One region of the Mesorhizobium sp. M1066 genome, then DNA from elsewhere that is predicted to be linked to it. Evidence: riboswitches for the same ligand, from Rfam matches in the RefSeq annotation. Region 1 holds a riboswitch; each other region holds the start of a gene.
What was found. Region 1 has a riboswitch for cobalamin ahead of NKH52_RS29055 (ABC transporter ATP-binding protein). Riboswitches for the same ligand answer to the same signal wherever they lie in the genome.
Positions count from the first base shown of each region.

Region 2: another riboswitch for cobalamin. It lies ahead of NKH52_RS23375 (aromatic ring-hydroxylating oxygenase subunit alpha); the one in region 1 lies ahead of NKH52_RS29055 (ABC transporter ATP-binding protein).
Region 3: another riboswitch for cobalamin. It lies ahead of NKH52_RS21585 (DUF1636 family protein); the one in region 1 lies ahead of NKH52_RS29055 (ABC transporter ATP-binding protein).

Region 1 is NZ_JAMYMR010000037.1:20,171-25,461, reverse strand. It holds gene NKH52_RS29065 (FecCD family ABC transporter permease) at 1-916, opposite strand, end outside; gene NKH52_RS29060 (ABC transporter substrate-binding protein) at 1,052-1,999, opposite strand; gene NKH52_RS29055 (ABC transporter ATP-binding protein) at 2,045-2,833, opposite strand; cobalamin riboswitch at 2,996-3,202, opposite strand; gene NKH52_RS29050 (AraC family transcriptional regulator) at 3,498-4,331, shown strand; gene NKH52_RS29045 (DSD1 family PLP-dependent enzyme) at 4,336-5,291, opposite strand, start outside.
Region 2 is NZ_JAMYMR010000022.1:12,018-17,308, reverse strand. It holds gene NKH52_RS23380 (FAD-binding oxidoreductase) at 1-711, opposite strand, end outside; gene NKH52_RS23375 (aromatic ring-hydroxylating oxygenase subunit alpha) at 736-1,983, opposite strand; cobalamin riboswitch at 2,099-2,300, opposite strand; gene NKH52_RS23370 (DUF680 domain-containing protein) at 2,811-3,008, shown strand; gene NKH52_RS23365 (DUF680 domain-containing protein) at 3,080-3,277, shown strand; gene NKH52_RS23360 (DUF680 domain-containing protein) at 3,347-3,583, shown strand; gene NKH52_RS23355 (ABC transporter ATP-binding protein) at 3,661-4,773, opposite strand; gene bglA (beta-galactosidase BglA) at 4,799-5,291, opposite strand, start outside.
Region 3 is NZ_JAMYMR010000018.1:91,457-96,747, reverse strand. It holds gene NKH52_RS21600 (winged helix-turn-helix domain-containing protein) at 1-1,074, shown strand, start outside; gene NKH52_RS21595 (DUF6348 family protein) at 1,126-1,803, shown strand; gene NKH52_RS21590 (hypothetical protein) at 1,833-2,129, shown strand; cobalamin riboswitch at 2,175-2,378, shown strand; gene NKH52_RS21585 (DUF1636 family protein) at 2,418-2,846, shown strand; gene cobW (cobalamin biosynthesis protein CobW) at 2,849-3,886, shown strand; gene NKH52_RS21575 (cobaltochelatase subunit CobN) at 3,905-5,291, shown strand, end outside.

The DNA of each region.
Region 1 (5,291 bases):
GCAGTTCCTGCGGCGGCAGCAGCGTTCGGGCCAGAAGATCGCTGGCCAGCAACAGCACCGTGCCGAAGACGGCACAGCTGGCAACCAGGCGCAGATGCAAGGGACCCGCCAGCGGCCGTGACAGATGCGGGATCATTAACCCGACGAAGCCGATGACGCCGGCGACCGAGACCAGGATAGCCGTCGAGAAGGCAGCGACGAGAAAGGTCATCCTGCGCATCCGCGCCACCGGCACGCCCAGGCTTTCGGCGGCGTTTTCGCCGGCCAGGAAAGCATCGAGCCGGCGGTGGTTCCACAGCGCGTAAGCCAGAATGGTGCCTGCTCCCAGCGCGCCCAGCCAGATATTATCCCAGCGCGCCAGGCCAAGGCCGCCCATGGTCCAGAACAGCACGGAGTGGGCGGCGCGCTGATCGCCGGCAAAGACAAGATAGTTGGTCAAGGCGGTGAACATGAAGGACACGGCAAGGCCGGCAAGGATCAGCCGCTCCGGGCCTTGCCCCCTCACCCGCGCCACCAGCAGCAGCACGACACCGGCAGCCAATATGCCGCCGGTGAAGGCCGCGACCGGCAATGTCCAGATGCCGAAACTGTCGCCGAAGACGGTGATAACGGAAACCGCACCCGCGGCGGCGCCCGAGGACAGGCCGAACAGGAACGGATCGGCAAGGTCGTTGCGGGTCACCGTCTGCAGCAGCGCACCGACGACGCCGAGACCGGCCCCGACGCAGATGGCCAGGATCGTGCGCGGCAGCCGCAGGTCGACGACGATCTTGCCGACCGGCCCGGCCACGTCGTGCCCGCTGAAGCCGACTGCACGACCAAGGGAGGCAACGATGTCGGTCAGCGGGATCAGCGTCGAGCCGTAGGCGATCGACAGCAAAGCGAGAGCGGCGATCGCCGCCGCTCCCACCAGCATGGCCAGTGCAAATGCCGGATGGCGCAAGCCTGGAAATGCGTCGTGTCTGTCAGGACGCGTGCGACGCACTTCCAGGATCTTTTGTTCATGCATGTCGTTGCCCCAAAACCGCTGCGCACTTTTGGGCGACAGGCATCAAAACGCTTCCGGATGCATGGCCTTGGCGAGCTTGTCGATCGCTTCGATGTTGGCCGGGCCGGGAGTCAGTTCGGCATAGCGAAGCGCGACGAAGCGCTCGTTCTTGACCGCGTCCGTCTCTTTCATGGCCGGATGCGCCTTCAGGAAATCGAGCAGCTTCCTGTAGCCGCCACCGTCCTGGTAATCGAGCAGGATGAGGAATTGCGGATTGCGCGACGCCACCGTTTCCCAGTCCGTGTTGCCCCAGCTGGTGTCCATGTCGGCCATGATGTTGTCGCCGCCGGCGGCTGATATCATGGCGCTGGGGATGGCGAACTTGCCTGCGGTGAACGGCTTGTCCTCGCCGGAATCATAGAGGAACACCCGCGTTCCCTTGGCGCTGCCGACCTTGGCGGTGATGTCGGCGAGCCGCGTCTTCCAGCCGGAGACAAGCTTTTCAGCCTCTGTCTCCTTGCCGAAGATCTTGCCCAGTTTCTCGACGTCGCCATAGAGCAGGTCCATCGAGGCGGCGGGGCGGCTCTTGTCGAGATGGACGCAGCTTTCCGTCAGCACCAGCGTCTTGATGCCGTGCGGAGCAAGCGTGTCGGGCGTCACTTCACCACCCGGCTTCATGCCATAATACCAGCCGGCGAAGAAAAAATCGGGCTCGACCGCGACGAGGTTTTCGAGCGTCGGATATTTCGGCGCCAGTTCCGGGATCGAACCCTGCTCGGCCTTGAATTCGGGACCCACCTTGTACCATCCGGTGATGCCGGTCAGGCCGACGATCGACGGCTGCAGTTTCAGCGCGAAAGCCATCTCGGCCATGTTGAGATCCTGGATGACCGCGCGCTTCGGCGGCGCATCGAAGGTCAGCGGCTTGCCGCAGCTGTCGACGGTCACCGGGAAGGCCAGGGCTGTCGAGGCCAGCAGCGAGAAGGCAAGCGAAAAAGCAAGGCGTTTCAAGGGTTTGCTCCTGTGGACGGGATGATCGATATGGGACGGCTTCAATCAGGATGGCGGCGCGGCACGGTTCGGAACATCGAACACCGTCAGTTCGCGGTCTTCGGTCGGATGGCGCAGACGCAGCACATCGATGCCGAAAATTTCGCGAATCAGCTTTTGGGTCAGCGCTTCGCGCGGTGCGGCGAGCGCTTGCAGACGGGCATGGTTCATCACCGCCACCCTGGTGGCGAACGGTGCCACCAGCGCCAGATCGTGCAGCACCGCGATCACCGTCATCTCGAAGCCTGCCACGAGGTCGAGCAGTTCGCCGCGGGCGCGCGGGTCGAGATGGTTGGTCGGCTCGTCGAGGAACAGTATCTTTGGCTGCTGGGCGATGGCGCGGGCCAGTTGGGCGCGCTGGCGCTCGCCGCCCGACAGCGAGCCGATGGTGCGGCCAAGCAGCGGCAGCAGTCCGGTCCGGCGCAGCGCATCGACGACAATGTCACGCTCCTCGCTCCTGCGCCGTAACCGAGCGTGCGGGACCCGGCCAAGCTCGACATAGTCGATCACCGCCAGCCGCGGATCGGGCTGGTCGGTCTGGCCGACCACGGCGATATGCAGTGCCCGCTCGGCAGCCGAAATCCCGTCCAGCCGCCGCCCGCCGAGCTTCACCTCGCCGGAACTTGGCCGCAGCATGCCCGACAGCATGCGCAGCAGCGTCGTCTTGCCGGCGCCGTTGGGACCGATGATGGCTAGGCGATCGCCAGCGGCCACCGAGAAGCTGACCGCCTGAACCAGATCCCGCCCATTGGCCATGGCGCAGAGGTCATGTGCTTCGAGAAGCGCTACGGTCATCGGCTGCCCGCCAGATTGCCGGGATGGCAAAGCGTGCACACGATGATGCGATGATCGATAGAGCCGTCCAACTTTCCGTCACTTTCCAAAACTGGCGACGGAAGGAAGCTGGCGAAGCGGCCGACAAGACCGGGATTCGCGTTTCCTCCCGGCACACCCCGTCCGGTCAACTCAGTGATGGCAGGTCTCCTGGCTCGCGGGTCGTTGCGCCATCCTGCCTTCCCAGCCTTGCCGGCCAGTGGCATTCACGGATTTTGCTCGCCGCTTACAGTTGCGGGGGCAGCCACGGCCTCGACCCCTGGGGATCTCACCGTGTTCCCTTTTCACCCCTCGCCTTTCGACTCGGGGACCATCACCGCTTCAGCGTAGATTTCCCCCAATCGCTTCGCAATGGATTTCTCGGACGGAGTGGTGGACCGGCTAGGGGAAACATGCATTTCACGCTCTCGATATGTAATAATATTACGCATTTAGAGGATGCCGCCTGGCGCTGTCAAGCGAAGCCTGCCGAATTTGGCTCGTCGGCGGCAAGGGGCGCTCGACCGCTGTGCCATATCGGTGTGCGACTGTGACGGGATCGGTTCGATTGCGCGGGATGCGCAATTTCGATCAAACTGGCCGCGCCAGGAAACGGCAGGATGATCTGGCCAATGCGAGGAGCAAAATGAACCCGACCGAGAAAGCGCTGTGGTTCGTCGAAAGTCATCTGCCGGAGGCGATCTCGCTTGACGATATCGCGCAAAGCAGCGGCGTGTCGCGTTTTCATGTGACGCGGGCTTTCGGCGCTGCCACGGGCCGCTCGGTGATGGGCTACATGCGCTCACGCCGGCTCACCGAGGCGGCGCGCAAGCTGGCCGGCGGGGCGCCCGACATTCTCTCCGTCGCGCTCGACGCCGGCTACAACTCGCATGAGGCGTTCACCCGTGCCTTCCGCGATCAGTTCGGCACCACGCCGGAACTGGTGCGCGCGCAAGGCACACTCGACAAGCTCGACCTCGTGGAGCCGATCCTGATGGACCAGTCCTTCCTCACCAATCTCGAACCACCGCGTTTCGAGACCAGCCGGCCGTTCCTGATCGCCGGCCTCGGCGAACGCTACAGCTGCGAAACCAGCGCCGCCATTCCGATGCAATGGCAGCGCTTCGGCCCCTATATCGGCAACATTCCGGGCGAGACCGGCGATGTCGCCTATGGCGTCTGCGTCAACGGCGACGATGCCGGCAATTTCGACTACATCGCCGGCGTCGAAGTGTCTGATTTTTCCGACCTGCCGAGGGAATTCAGCCGGGTGCGGGTGCCGGCGCAGAAATATGCGGTCTTTGCCCACCGCGAACACATCTCGACCATCCGCCGCACGGTCAATACGATCTGGAACAAATGGCTGCCGGCTTCCGGCCACGAGATATCGGATGCGCCGGAATTCGAACGCTACGGCCCTGAGTTCGACCCACGCAGCGGCAATGGCGGGCTGGAGATCTGGATACCGGTGAAGGCGTAGTCGGTCAGGCCATCGGCAGCGCCGGCCAGCGATCGACTATCCCGCCGCCGGAAAACACAGCGATCGACCCGAACTGCTGCAGCACGGCTTCGCTCTGCGTCGGCCTTAGAAACGCGTAGTCGCCGGGTTTTGCGGTCGCGTCGGCGGGCAAGCCCATGAATTGCTGGTTGGAGGACAGGCCGAGCAGCCCGTTCGCCTTCATGCCTTCGGGGAAGACGGGCTCGGCCATCCACTTGCCGCCATAGAGATAGCAGCCCTTGCGCGGGAAGCGGCCGAGCGCCTGCAGCAGGCGGGTGACGGCCGGCGGGCCAGGCAGCATCGGCTCGACCATTTTCAAGATCGGCGTGGCGATGAAGGCCGCCGGCTGGAAGCCGTCGAGGCCTGGCGTATCGAAATCACTGGGCAGCACGAAGGCCGAGCCCATCGAGACCTCGTTGGCCATGCCGCCATGATGAAGCAGCGCGGTCTTGCTGCCGCCGATGTTCAGGATACGGCGCTGGTCGGCGCCGAGACAGGCGACGAACGCCGAGGCCTGCGCCGACGCCTTGGCCAATGCCTTTGCCGGTCCGCCGAAAAGGCCGGGAATGAGCGGCGCATGCGCCTCGTAGGCCATGACGCCTTCGCAATGCAGCCGGGCCGGCAACGCGCTCAACGCCTTCGACAAGGCCTCAGGATTGGCGAACCCGCCGCGATGCAGCCCGACATCGATCTCGAAAGCGATGCGCAGGCCGATGCCGAGTTCGCCAGCGAGGGCGCCATATTCCGCCAGTCTCTCCTCGCTGTCGATCAGCCAGCAGACACGCGACCAGTCGACCACGCCCCTCGAAAGCACAGCCCTTGCCGCATCGACAGGCATCGGCTTGCCATACAGCAGATCGGCATCCGGAAACGCCTTCAGCACCGCCTCGCTGATCGGCGGATGGAAGGTCATGACATGATTGGTGCCGAGCGCCTTGCCGA
Region 2 (5,291 bases), on a different contig from region 1:
GCCGCGCACGGCGCGCATGAAGGGATCGGGGCCGCAGCAGAAGATCTCGCGCTCGCGGAAATCGGGCGCCAGCAATGGCAGCCGGATCGCGTCGATGCGGCCCATATGGCCGAACCAGCCCTCGCGGCTCGACCGCTCCTCGATCATGAAGCCGAGCGACAGGCCGGGCATGCGGCTGCCGAGCAGCTCAAGTTCCTTGCGGAAAATGATCTCTTCCGGGCGGCGCGCACAGTTGACGAAGCCGACATCTGTCCATGGCGCGCAGTCGTTCAACCAGCGCAGCATCGACATCATCGGCGTCACGCCGGAGCCGGCCGAAATGAACAGATATTTGGCCGCCGGGTGGCTGTGCAGCGAAAAGTCGCCGGTCGGCCCATAGGCCTTGACGTGCGAACCGGGCGTCAGTTGGTCGAACATCCAGCGCGTACCGGTGCTGCCCGCCTGCGCCTTGACCGTCACCGCGATCGAGAACGGCCGCGACGGCGAGGACGACAGCGTGTAGGTGCGCATCAGCGGCCCGTCCGATGTCGGCAGTTCCAGCGTCACGAACTGGCCCGGCTTGTAGCGGAACCAGGTCTGGTTGTCGGAGCGGAAGGTGAAGGTCTTCACGTCAGGCGCTTCGTCACTGACGCCGATCACTTCCAGCACCTGCAGCCTGTCGTTCCAGGGCGTCATCTGGTCGAGATGGCGATAGAGGCCAAGGTCCGTCATCGCATTCATCCTCTGTCCCCTGGGCTAGGCGACGCTGCGCAGGGCCGGCCGGTCGCCTTCTGCGAGGCGCGGTCCGATGAACGACGCGTACCACTCGACGAACTGGATCACGCCGCCCTCATGCAGCTCCGAATAGGGGCCTGGTTCGTAGGCCGGCGACAAGATGCCGAAGGCGTTTTCCTCGACGATGCGGCGGTCCTGATCGTTGGTCTCGGTCCAGACATGGGTAAGCTCAGCGAGATCGTAGTCGACGCCTTCGACCGCATCCTTGTGGACGAGCCATTTTGTCGTCACCGCGGTTTCCGTGGCACTGATCGGCAGCACGCGGAAGGTGACGGCGTGGTCGCCGAGGATATGGTTCCAGGTCGTCGGATAGTGATAGAGCAGCAAGGAGCCGATGCGGTCGGTTGAAACGCTGTCGGACAGGTTCTTCTGGACTGCCCGTTTTCCCGTCATGGTGTAGCTGACGGCATCGCGCAGCAGGGGCGCGCGGGTGGCGCGGTACTGCCCTGCCGGATCGATGCGGAATTTGCTCGGCAGGCCTGATGCCTCGCATTTGGCCCAGTGCGCGACCATTTCAGGGTCGCTGTCGGCGCCGTTGACGCCGGTCACGGTCGGAGCCTCGGGGAAGGTCTTGCACAGCTCAGGATGATTGGCGGCGCAGTGATAGCACTCGCGGTTGTTTTCCCAGACCAGCTTCCAGTTGCCCTTCTCGACGATCGTGCTCTCGAAGGCGATCTTTGCTTCACGCAACCGGTGCGGCAAAAGATAGGGTTCGATCATCGCCCGCATCGGCGCGAAATCCGCCGGTTCCTTGGCCAGGCAGATGAAGATGTAGCCGCCGACGCTCTCGCAGGCGACCGGCTTCAGGCTGAAATCACTCTTGTCGAAACCGTCGGCCATCTGGCGGGCAAACAGCAGGCGGCCGTCCAGCTCATAGGTCCACTGATGATACGGACAGACGAGCTTTGCCGCCGTACCCTTCTCCGCGTTGCACACGCGGCTGCCGCGATGGCGGCAGGAATTGTGGAAGGCGTTGATCTTGCCGTGCTGGTCGCGGACAAGGACGACCGGGTAGTCGCCGATCTGCACGGTGATGTAGCTGCCCGGCTTCGGCAGTTCGCAATCATGGCCGATGAACAGCCAGTCGCGATACCAGATCAGCTCCATGTCGAGCTTGAAGTAGTCCGGATCGGTGTAAAAGGGCTGCTCCAGCGAAAAGCCTTGCCGGCGCCCCTTCAGGAGCCTCAGCATGTCGTTGCGGGTATCCATGTCCTGTCCTCGTTTCTAAGGACTGAACTGGTGGTGATGGAGGAAGGATTGAAACGCAGGCCGGCTAGGTGCCAGACATGCGCTATCCACCTCTTGACCGCCCACCGCGATCAGTCGAGTCTAACAATCTCGGGCTGGTTTCCGGGCTCTGGAGTTGTCCTTGCGGACCATCGCGACACCTTCCCAGGCAGTTGCCCAGTGGTCTCCCGTTGCGACTTGAACTCCACCACCGTTGCGGGGGCAGCGCCGGATTCTGACCGGCTTCCCAATTCTCCGCCTCGTCGTCACGAAGCGGCACCTGAGATGGTATGATCTAACCACGATCGGGGGCGCGCCGTCGGCATGAAAACGACATCGTATCCATGCGGCGCGACACGGCATGCGAACGTTCCCGCAGACCGTCGCGGGCTGAAATCCACCTCCCGGATGGCCATTTTGCCGGCTGCGATATCCCCGAATCGGATCCCTTGGCGGGGTCAAAAAAGGTTAACGGTTTCGAAAAGTGACTATTAGCTTGCTCTAAAATCGAACCGAACGGTTCGTTTCTGTTGACGGTGCGTGCAGGACGGTGTGAACGCTGGGCCTTTGAAACAGTCAGTGATCCGTTAGGTGGTTAAACCTAACACGCTGATATAAAGAAGAAAAATCTATCTCTAGACTCCCTTGGCACAATTTCAAGGTGTAGATTCATGGTCCACACGAAACAACTTCGTGATTGGAAAAGACGGGGCTGCCCTCCCACATCGGGGCTGTCCGAACGACGCGATTTCATTTCCAAAGACACGCCGCTAGACGGACGGAAAAAAGACGATACTGGAGTACCAAAAATGAAAAAGATCATTCTCACTGCCGCAGCCCTTCTGGCCATTTCCGGCAGCGCCTTCGCTGGTAGCGACCACTACGGTTCGAACGCCGCGGCAGCCACTGCTGTCGACAGCTCGTACACCGCTTCGACCAAGAAGTCGGAACCGGCTGCTCAGGCGCCTGCCCAGGGTGCTGACCGCAACCTCTTCGGCAACAACTAACAGCCGATTCCCAGTCGACGGCGGGCTCGCCCGCCGCCATGGCGAAATTCAGACATTCAGGAGTATTTAAGATGAACAAGATCCTCATTGCCGCCGCCGTTCTGGCCATCTCCGGCAGCGCTTTCGCCGGCAGCGACAACTACGGTTCGAACGGCTCCAACCAGCCTGCCGCCGCAGTGGACCAGTCGTACACGGCTTCCACCAAGACCTCGGAACCGGCTGCCCAGACGCCCGCTCAGGGCAGCGACCGTAACCTCTTCGGTCGCTAACAGCCAATTTCGCAAGCGACGGCAGCTGTGTCTGCCGTCCTGGCGAAATCCAGAATTCAGGAGATTAAAATGAACAAGATCCTTATTGCTGCCGCCGCCGTTCTGGCCATCACCGGCAGCGCGTTCGCCGGCAGCGACAACTTTGGCTCCAATGGCGCCAGTCAGCCTGCGGTTACTTCGGTTGACAGCGCGCATACGAGCTCGGTCCGCAACAGCGGTGGCCTCGTCGAGAAGCTGCTCAATTCGTCGGGCGACGTGGAGAAGTCCGCCCCTCAGGGCAGCGACCGGAATCTCTTCGGCCGTTAACAGCCGAAGCTAATCTTCAACAAAAGAGCGGCGGGGCTAGCCCGCCGCTCTTTTTGCGTCCAAGACGCGGTCCTGCCTCAGGCCGCCTTCGCTTCAGCCTCATGAAGGGCAAACGACCGTCCGTCAGCGTCGAAGATATGCAGGTCCTCGCCATTGGCGCTCAGCCGCAATGTCGAGCCGCGCTTGACCTCGACATTGCCGGGCAGCTTGGTCACCAGCGGCAGGTCGGCGCGACCGATGTCGACATAGACTAGCTGAACCTCGCCGAGCTGCTCGAGATAGTCGACCGTCCCCTCGAACAGATAGTCAGCGCCGCTGGCGATGATCAGGTCCTCCGGCCGCACGCCAAAGCTCACCGCAGCACCCTTCGCCGAAGCAGGCGTTGCGATCGGCACGGTTGCCTTGCGTCCGCCGACATGGCTGACGACGGTCGAATTGCCTGACTTGTCGATGGTCGCGGGCAGGATGTTCATGGCCGGCGAGCCGATGAACTGGGCAACGAACAGATTGCCTGGCTTCTTGTAGAGATCCATCGGCGTGCCGACCTGCTCGATATGGCCGTCCTTGAGCACCACGATGCGGTCGGCCAGCGTCATCGCCTCGACCTGATCGTGGGTGACGTAGATCATGGTCGTGTTGGGCATCGATTCCTTGAGCTTGGCGATTTCGATGCGGGTGGCGACGCGAAGCGCCGCGTCGAGGTTCGAAAGCGGCTCGTCGAACAGGAACACCTTGGGATTGCGCACGATGGCGCGGCCGATGGCGACGCGCTGGCGCTGGCCGCCGGACATCGCCTTGGGCAGGCGGTCGAGATATTTGGTCAGCTGCAGGATCTCGGCGGCCTGACGCACGCGGCGGTCGATCTCGGCCTTGTTCTCTTTGCCGATCTTCATCGAGAACGCCATGTTGTCGTAGACAGTCATGTGCGGGTAGAGCGCGTAGGACTGGAACACCATGGCGATGCCCCGCTTCGACGGCGGCACGTCGTTCACCACTTCGCCGGCTATTCTAAGCTCGCCGGAGGTGATTTCCTCGAGCCCGGCGATCGATCTCAGCAATGTCGACTTGCCGCAGCCCGACGGGCCGACGAAGACGATGAACTCGCCCGACTTGATATCGAGGTCGATGCCATGGAGAATGTTCAGATTGCCGTAGGACTTCTTCACTTGTCTTAGCGTGACATCGGCCATTTGGTTTCCTCCAGTGATTGGAAATTCAGTCGAGACGCCCGAACCAGGCGCCGTAGCCGCCAAGTTCGATGGAACCGCTGTTCGCCTGCCCCGAAAATCCGTGCCCGGGCAGAGGTTGCAGCGATCGGCCGCCAAGGTCAACCTTGGCCGGCCCGGCTCCCAGATTGAAGACGCAGAGGATCTGCTCGTTGCCTGCGCGGCGCGTGAAGGCAACGGTGTCGCCCTCACTTTCGATGAAATTGATGTCGCCCTTGGCGAGCGCCGGATGGGCACGCCGGAAGCTGAGAAAGCGCCGGTAGTGCTCGAGCAGCGAAGTCTCGTCGTCCTGCTGGACATTGACCGCTCGCGCCAGATGCTTGGCCGGCACCGGCAGCCAGGGCTTTGCTGGGGAGAAGCCGCCATTCTTGGCGCCGCCATCCCACACCATCGGTGTGCGGCAGCCGTCGCGGCCCTTAAACTCAGGCCAGAAGCGGATGCCATAGGGATCCTGCAAATCCTCGAAGCGCAGCTCTGCTTCA
Region 3 (5,291 bases), on a different contig from region 1:
ATCGATTCCGTCAGCGCGGTGGTGCGCGCTCATTATATGCCGCTCTATTCGCGCCTTGGCCCCTACCCGTTCTCGCTGCTCGACAACGCGGCCGTGACGCGCAAGCGCACGGTTTTCGAATACTGGGCGCACGAGGCCTCCTTCCTGCCGGTCGAGACATACCCGCTGATGCGCTGGCGCATGCAGCGCGCCGAGCGCGGCGAGGAAATGTATCTGGGGCTCGCCAAATGGGGCCGCGAACACGCTTCCTATATCGAAGAGATCTACCGTCAGGTCGCCGAGCGCGGCCCGATCGCCGCTTCCGCGCTGGAGGGCCAGAAAGGCTCGGGCGGCTGGTGGGGCTGGAGCCATGCCAAGCACGCCTTCGAATGGCTGTTCTGGGCCGGCCGCATCACCACGGCGCACCGTCGCGGGTTCGAGCGTTTCTATGATCTGCCCGAGCGCGTGCTGCCGCAGGCGGTCCTCGACCTCCCGGTGCCGACGCCTGAGGACGCGCACCGCGAATTGCTGCGCATTTCCGCCCGCGCCCACGGCGTGGGCACTTCAGGCGATTTGCGCGATTATTTCCGCCTGTCGCCGGCCGATATGAAAGGCCGGTTGGAGGAACTGGTTGAAACGGGCGAGTTGCTGCCGGTGCGTGTCGAAGGCTGGGACAAGCCGGCCTATCTTCACCGGGATGCCCGCCTGCCGCGCAAAGTCGGGGCCCGCGCCCTGCTGGCACCCTTCGATCCGGTCGTCTTCGAGCGTTCGCGCACCGAGCGGCTGTTCGACTTCCACTACCGCATCGAAATCTACACGCCGGCCGACAAGCGGCAATACGGCTATTATGTCCTGCCGTTCCTGCTCGGCGACAGGATCGTGGCACGCGTCGACCTCAAGGCCGACCGTCCGGCCAGCGTGCTGCGCGTCCATGCGGCCTATGCGGAGGCTGGCGCGCCGCCTGAAACCGCTGCAGAGCTGTTCGAGGAATTGAAGCAGATGCAGGGCTGGCTCGGTCTCGAACGCATCGAAGTGACGCCTGCCGGGGATTTGGGTCCGGCGCTGCTGAGCGTGATCAGCGACGGGCGCTCTTGACATCAGCCGTCGGCTGCAGCCGTTTGAGGGAGTTTTGTCGGCCTAGGTTCAATGATGGCATCGCAAGAGGTTCTCGACCTGATTCACGAAGCGTTGATTGCGCATGGGATCAGCGCCATCCGTGGACAGAACGATGTCAGGATTGAACTGGAAGACCTGCGCTTTGAAGCCCAAGTTTTCGACAAGGAGCCGTCAGGCTCGGGTCGCAGGCTTGTTCTCGAAATCTACGTCTTCTCACCGTTGCTAGGCACTCAGCCGGTCATCGAATCTTTTGTTGGACTGGGCGACACGCGTGAACAGGCGATTTTCCAAGCATTCGGAAAATTCCTGATCGGTGTATTTCATGTGCTGATCGAGGGCCTTGCGGAGCATGTTTGCGAGAACATGCAAGCCGAGATTGCATTCTGGCAACGGAATGATGCTGGCTGGAAGATCTACGGTGGACCTGTGATCACACAGGCTGCAGTGGAATGCACTCTCAACCGGACATATCCAGCGTTTTATGCCCGCTTGAAAAAACTGTTCACGGCTAAGGTTCGCCCTGGCAGTCATTTCATCCGGATATTCCTGGCGAGCTATGGCGGAGCACTGGTCGGCAACGAAATTCTCCTGGACAACGAAACTTGGCCGGAAGGTCAAGAGCTCCTCGTTGATCAGGACTGGCACCACGGCGACGGGTACCAGGCGCTGCGTCAGGTCATCCTTGCGTTGCCGGGAGATAACAATTGAGCCAACGTACACAGGCTAGCGGATAAACAATGGATATCAAAGCCAGGCTGACCCAAGAGGTGCAGGAGTGCCTCGATAGGATTTCGTCCTTTTCATGGGACGTACATGCGCAGGCAATCCGAAAACGCTACCCTAGACCTGCTGGAGACACATTTGGCTTCAAAGTTGATGGCATTTACTTCGATGTGGGTGACAGCGCCGGATGGCTGGACCGGCAAGATGGAGATATCCTTCTGACGGCTTTCGTTACAGCTTTTCCTGATTCCAACAACGAAGATGGCATTCGCGAAGAGCGGTCAGTGGTAGTGAAGCGTCCCCGCCCCTGATTTCAGATTGCCCCTGCGTTGCGTTGACACCGCTGCCCGCAAAAGCCTAAATCCGGTTCAGATGGTCTCTTGCCCGCAACGGCAAGAGCTAAGAGGGAATGCGGTGCGGGGCAAAATCCCAAATCCGCGGCTGTCCCCGCAACTGTAAGCGAAGAGCCAAGGCCGAAAGCCACTGGGGAGTTCCCGGGAAGGCGGCTACCAAGGCGATGACCCGCGAGCCAGGAGACCTGCCGTCTGCGACTTTAGAATCCGATCGCCCGGCGGGTTTCCGGGCAAGGAGCCCGATCTTTGGACCACGACAGCAGTTTTTCGGCTGGCACAGCGGATATTTCGTCCGGCCATGATGATGCCTTGGCCGGCGTCACCATCATCGTCTGCGCCTCCTGCCGCGATGAGACCGGCGCCGACGCTCATCCCCGCGCCGGCGAATTGCTGGCGGACGACACGCGCCGCGCCGCATCTGGCGATAACATCCGCATCCGCAGCGTCGAATGCCTCGGCAATTGCAAGCGCCGCCTGAGCGCCGCCATCCTGCGCGACGGTTGCTGGAGTTATGTCTTCGGCGACCTGACAGCGACCAGCGGCGCCGACCTCATCACGGGTGCCAAGCTTTTCGCCACCTCGACCGACGGCCTGATCCCGTGGCGTGGCCGTCCCGATAGCCTGAAGCGCGGCCTCGTTGCCCGCATCCCTCCCCTAGACCTGCTGAAGGATTGACCATGACTGCTTCCGTCTCGCGCGTTCCCTGCACCGTCGTCACCGGCTTCCTCGGCGCCGGCAAGACGACGCTGGTCCGCCATCTCCTGGAAAACGCCGGCGGCAAACGCATTGCCATCATCGTCAACGAATTCGGCGACATCGGCATCGACGGCGAGATTTTGAAGGGCTGCGGCATCGACACCTGCCCGGAGGAAAACATCGTCGAACTGGCCAATGGCTGCATCTGCTGCACCGTCGCCGACGATTTCGTGCCGGCGCTTGACAAGATCCTGTCGCTGACGCCGAGGGTCGACCATATCCTGATCGAAACCTCGGGCCTGGCGCTGCCCAAGCCGCTGGTCCAGGCCTTCCAGTGGCCGAGCGTGAAGAGCCGCGTCACAGTCGATGGCGTCATCGCCGTGGTCGACGGCCCGGCGCTGGCCGAAGGCCGCGTCGCCAACGACATGGACGCCTTGCAGGCGCAGCGCGCCGGGGACGAGACGCTCGACCATGACGATCCGGTGGAAGAAGTGTTCGAGGATCAGATCGCCTGCGCCGACCTGATCATCCTGTCGAAGAGCGACCTGATGGACGCCGCCGGCACCGCCCGCGCCAACGCCATCATCAACGAACATTCCGCCCGCGCGGTGAAGATCGTGCCGACGTCGCATGGCAAGGTCGATCCCTCGGTGCTGCTCGGGCTCGGTCTCGCCGTCGAGGACGACATCGAAAACCGCAAGTCCCACCATGACGGCGCATTCGACCATGAGCATGACGACTTCGACACCTTCATCGTCGACATTGCCTCGATCGCCAATCCGGACGAGTTGGCAAAGCGCGTCGCCACCGTCGCCGAAGAAGAGAACGTGCTGCGTGTAAAAGGCTTCGTCGAGGTCGGTGGCAAGCCGATGCGGCTCTTGCTGCAGGCTGTCGGGCCGCGCGTCAATCATTACTATGACCGCGCCTGGACGGCGCAGGACGACCGCCGTTCGCGCCTCGTCGTCATCGGCCTGAAGGGGCTGAACCGCCCGGCGATCGAGCGTATACTCGCCGGCTGATCTCGGACACGGGTTGCGATGCACATCCTCACCACGACATCCGCCTCGCTCGACGACCTCGCCGAGCCGGTCGATCTGCGGCAGACGCCGGCGGATATCGTGGCCCTGTCCTTCACCGACAGCGATCTCGCCGGACTGGCGGCAGCCTGGAAGGCCGATGCGGAACACCTGCCCTCGATGCGGCTGGCTGCTCTTCGCGACTTGCGCCATCCGATGTCCGTCGACCTCTGGGTCGACAGCGTCGCCCGCCACGCCAAAATCATCCTCGTGCGCATCCTCGGCGGCTACGACTGGTGGCGCTACGGCTGCGACCAGCTTGCCTCGACCGCCCGCGCACACGGCATAAAGCTGGCGCTGCTGCCCGGCGAATGCCGCGACGAGGATCTGCGCCTGATCGAAGCCTCGACGCTGCCGCGCGAGGAGCTCGATGGCCTGCTCGACTATTTCCGCGAGGGCGGCCCGGCGAATATGAGCGCGCTGGTGCGGAGATTGGCGCGGCTGGCGGGGCAGGATGCGGTTGTTACAGAGCCGGTTCCAGTGCCGAAAGCCGGGTTTTATGAGCCAGGACTCGGGGTCGTTGGTGATCCTTCACGCCCCCCTCTGTCCTGCCGGACATCTCCCCCGCAAGGGGGGAGATCGGACTTCATCAAAGCCGGCTCTTTTCCCGTTTCATTAGAAGCTGACGCGTCCGCAACCTCGACAATTGGCGAAATCTCCAATGATAGCGCAATCTTCCCCCTTGCGGGGGAGATGTCCGGCAGGACAGAGGGGGGTGTGACGGAACTCGACGCTGACAACGTCAACGCTCCTATCATCCCCATCCTGTTCTACCGCTCGATGCTGCTGGCCGCCGATGTCGCGCCGATCGACGCACTTTTTGAAGCGCTCGGCCAGCGCGGCATCGCCCCGGTCCCGATCTTCGTCTCCAGCCTCAAGGACCCATCATCCCTGGCATTCGTGGAAACAGCACTCGCCACGCTCAAACCCGCCGCCATCATCACCGCGACCGCTTTCGCGTCCGGCGCCGAGCCCGGCAATGAGACCCTGTTCGACCGCGCCGGCGTGCCGGTCTTCCAGGTCATCGTCGCCACCACCCGCCGCGACATCTGGGAGAACAACCAGCGCGGCCTGGCGCCCGCCGACCTCGCCATGCATGTCGTGCTGCCCGAACTCGACGGCCGCATCCTGGCCGGCGCGATTTCCTTCAAGGGCGAAAGCGAGACCGATCCCGCACTTGGCCACCGCGCCTTCGCCAACCGGCCGGAACCGGATCGTGTGGCGCAGGTGGCTGACCGCGTCGCGGCCTTCATCCGCCTGCAGGAGACGCCCCGCGCCGAGCGCAAGCTGGCCATCCTGATCCCGGATTATCCGAGCGCGCCCGGCCGCACCGGCTATGCCGTCGGCC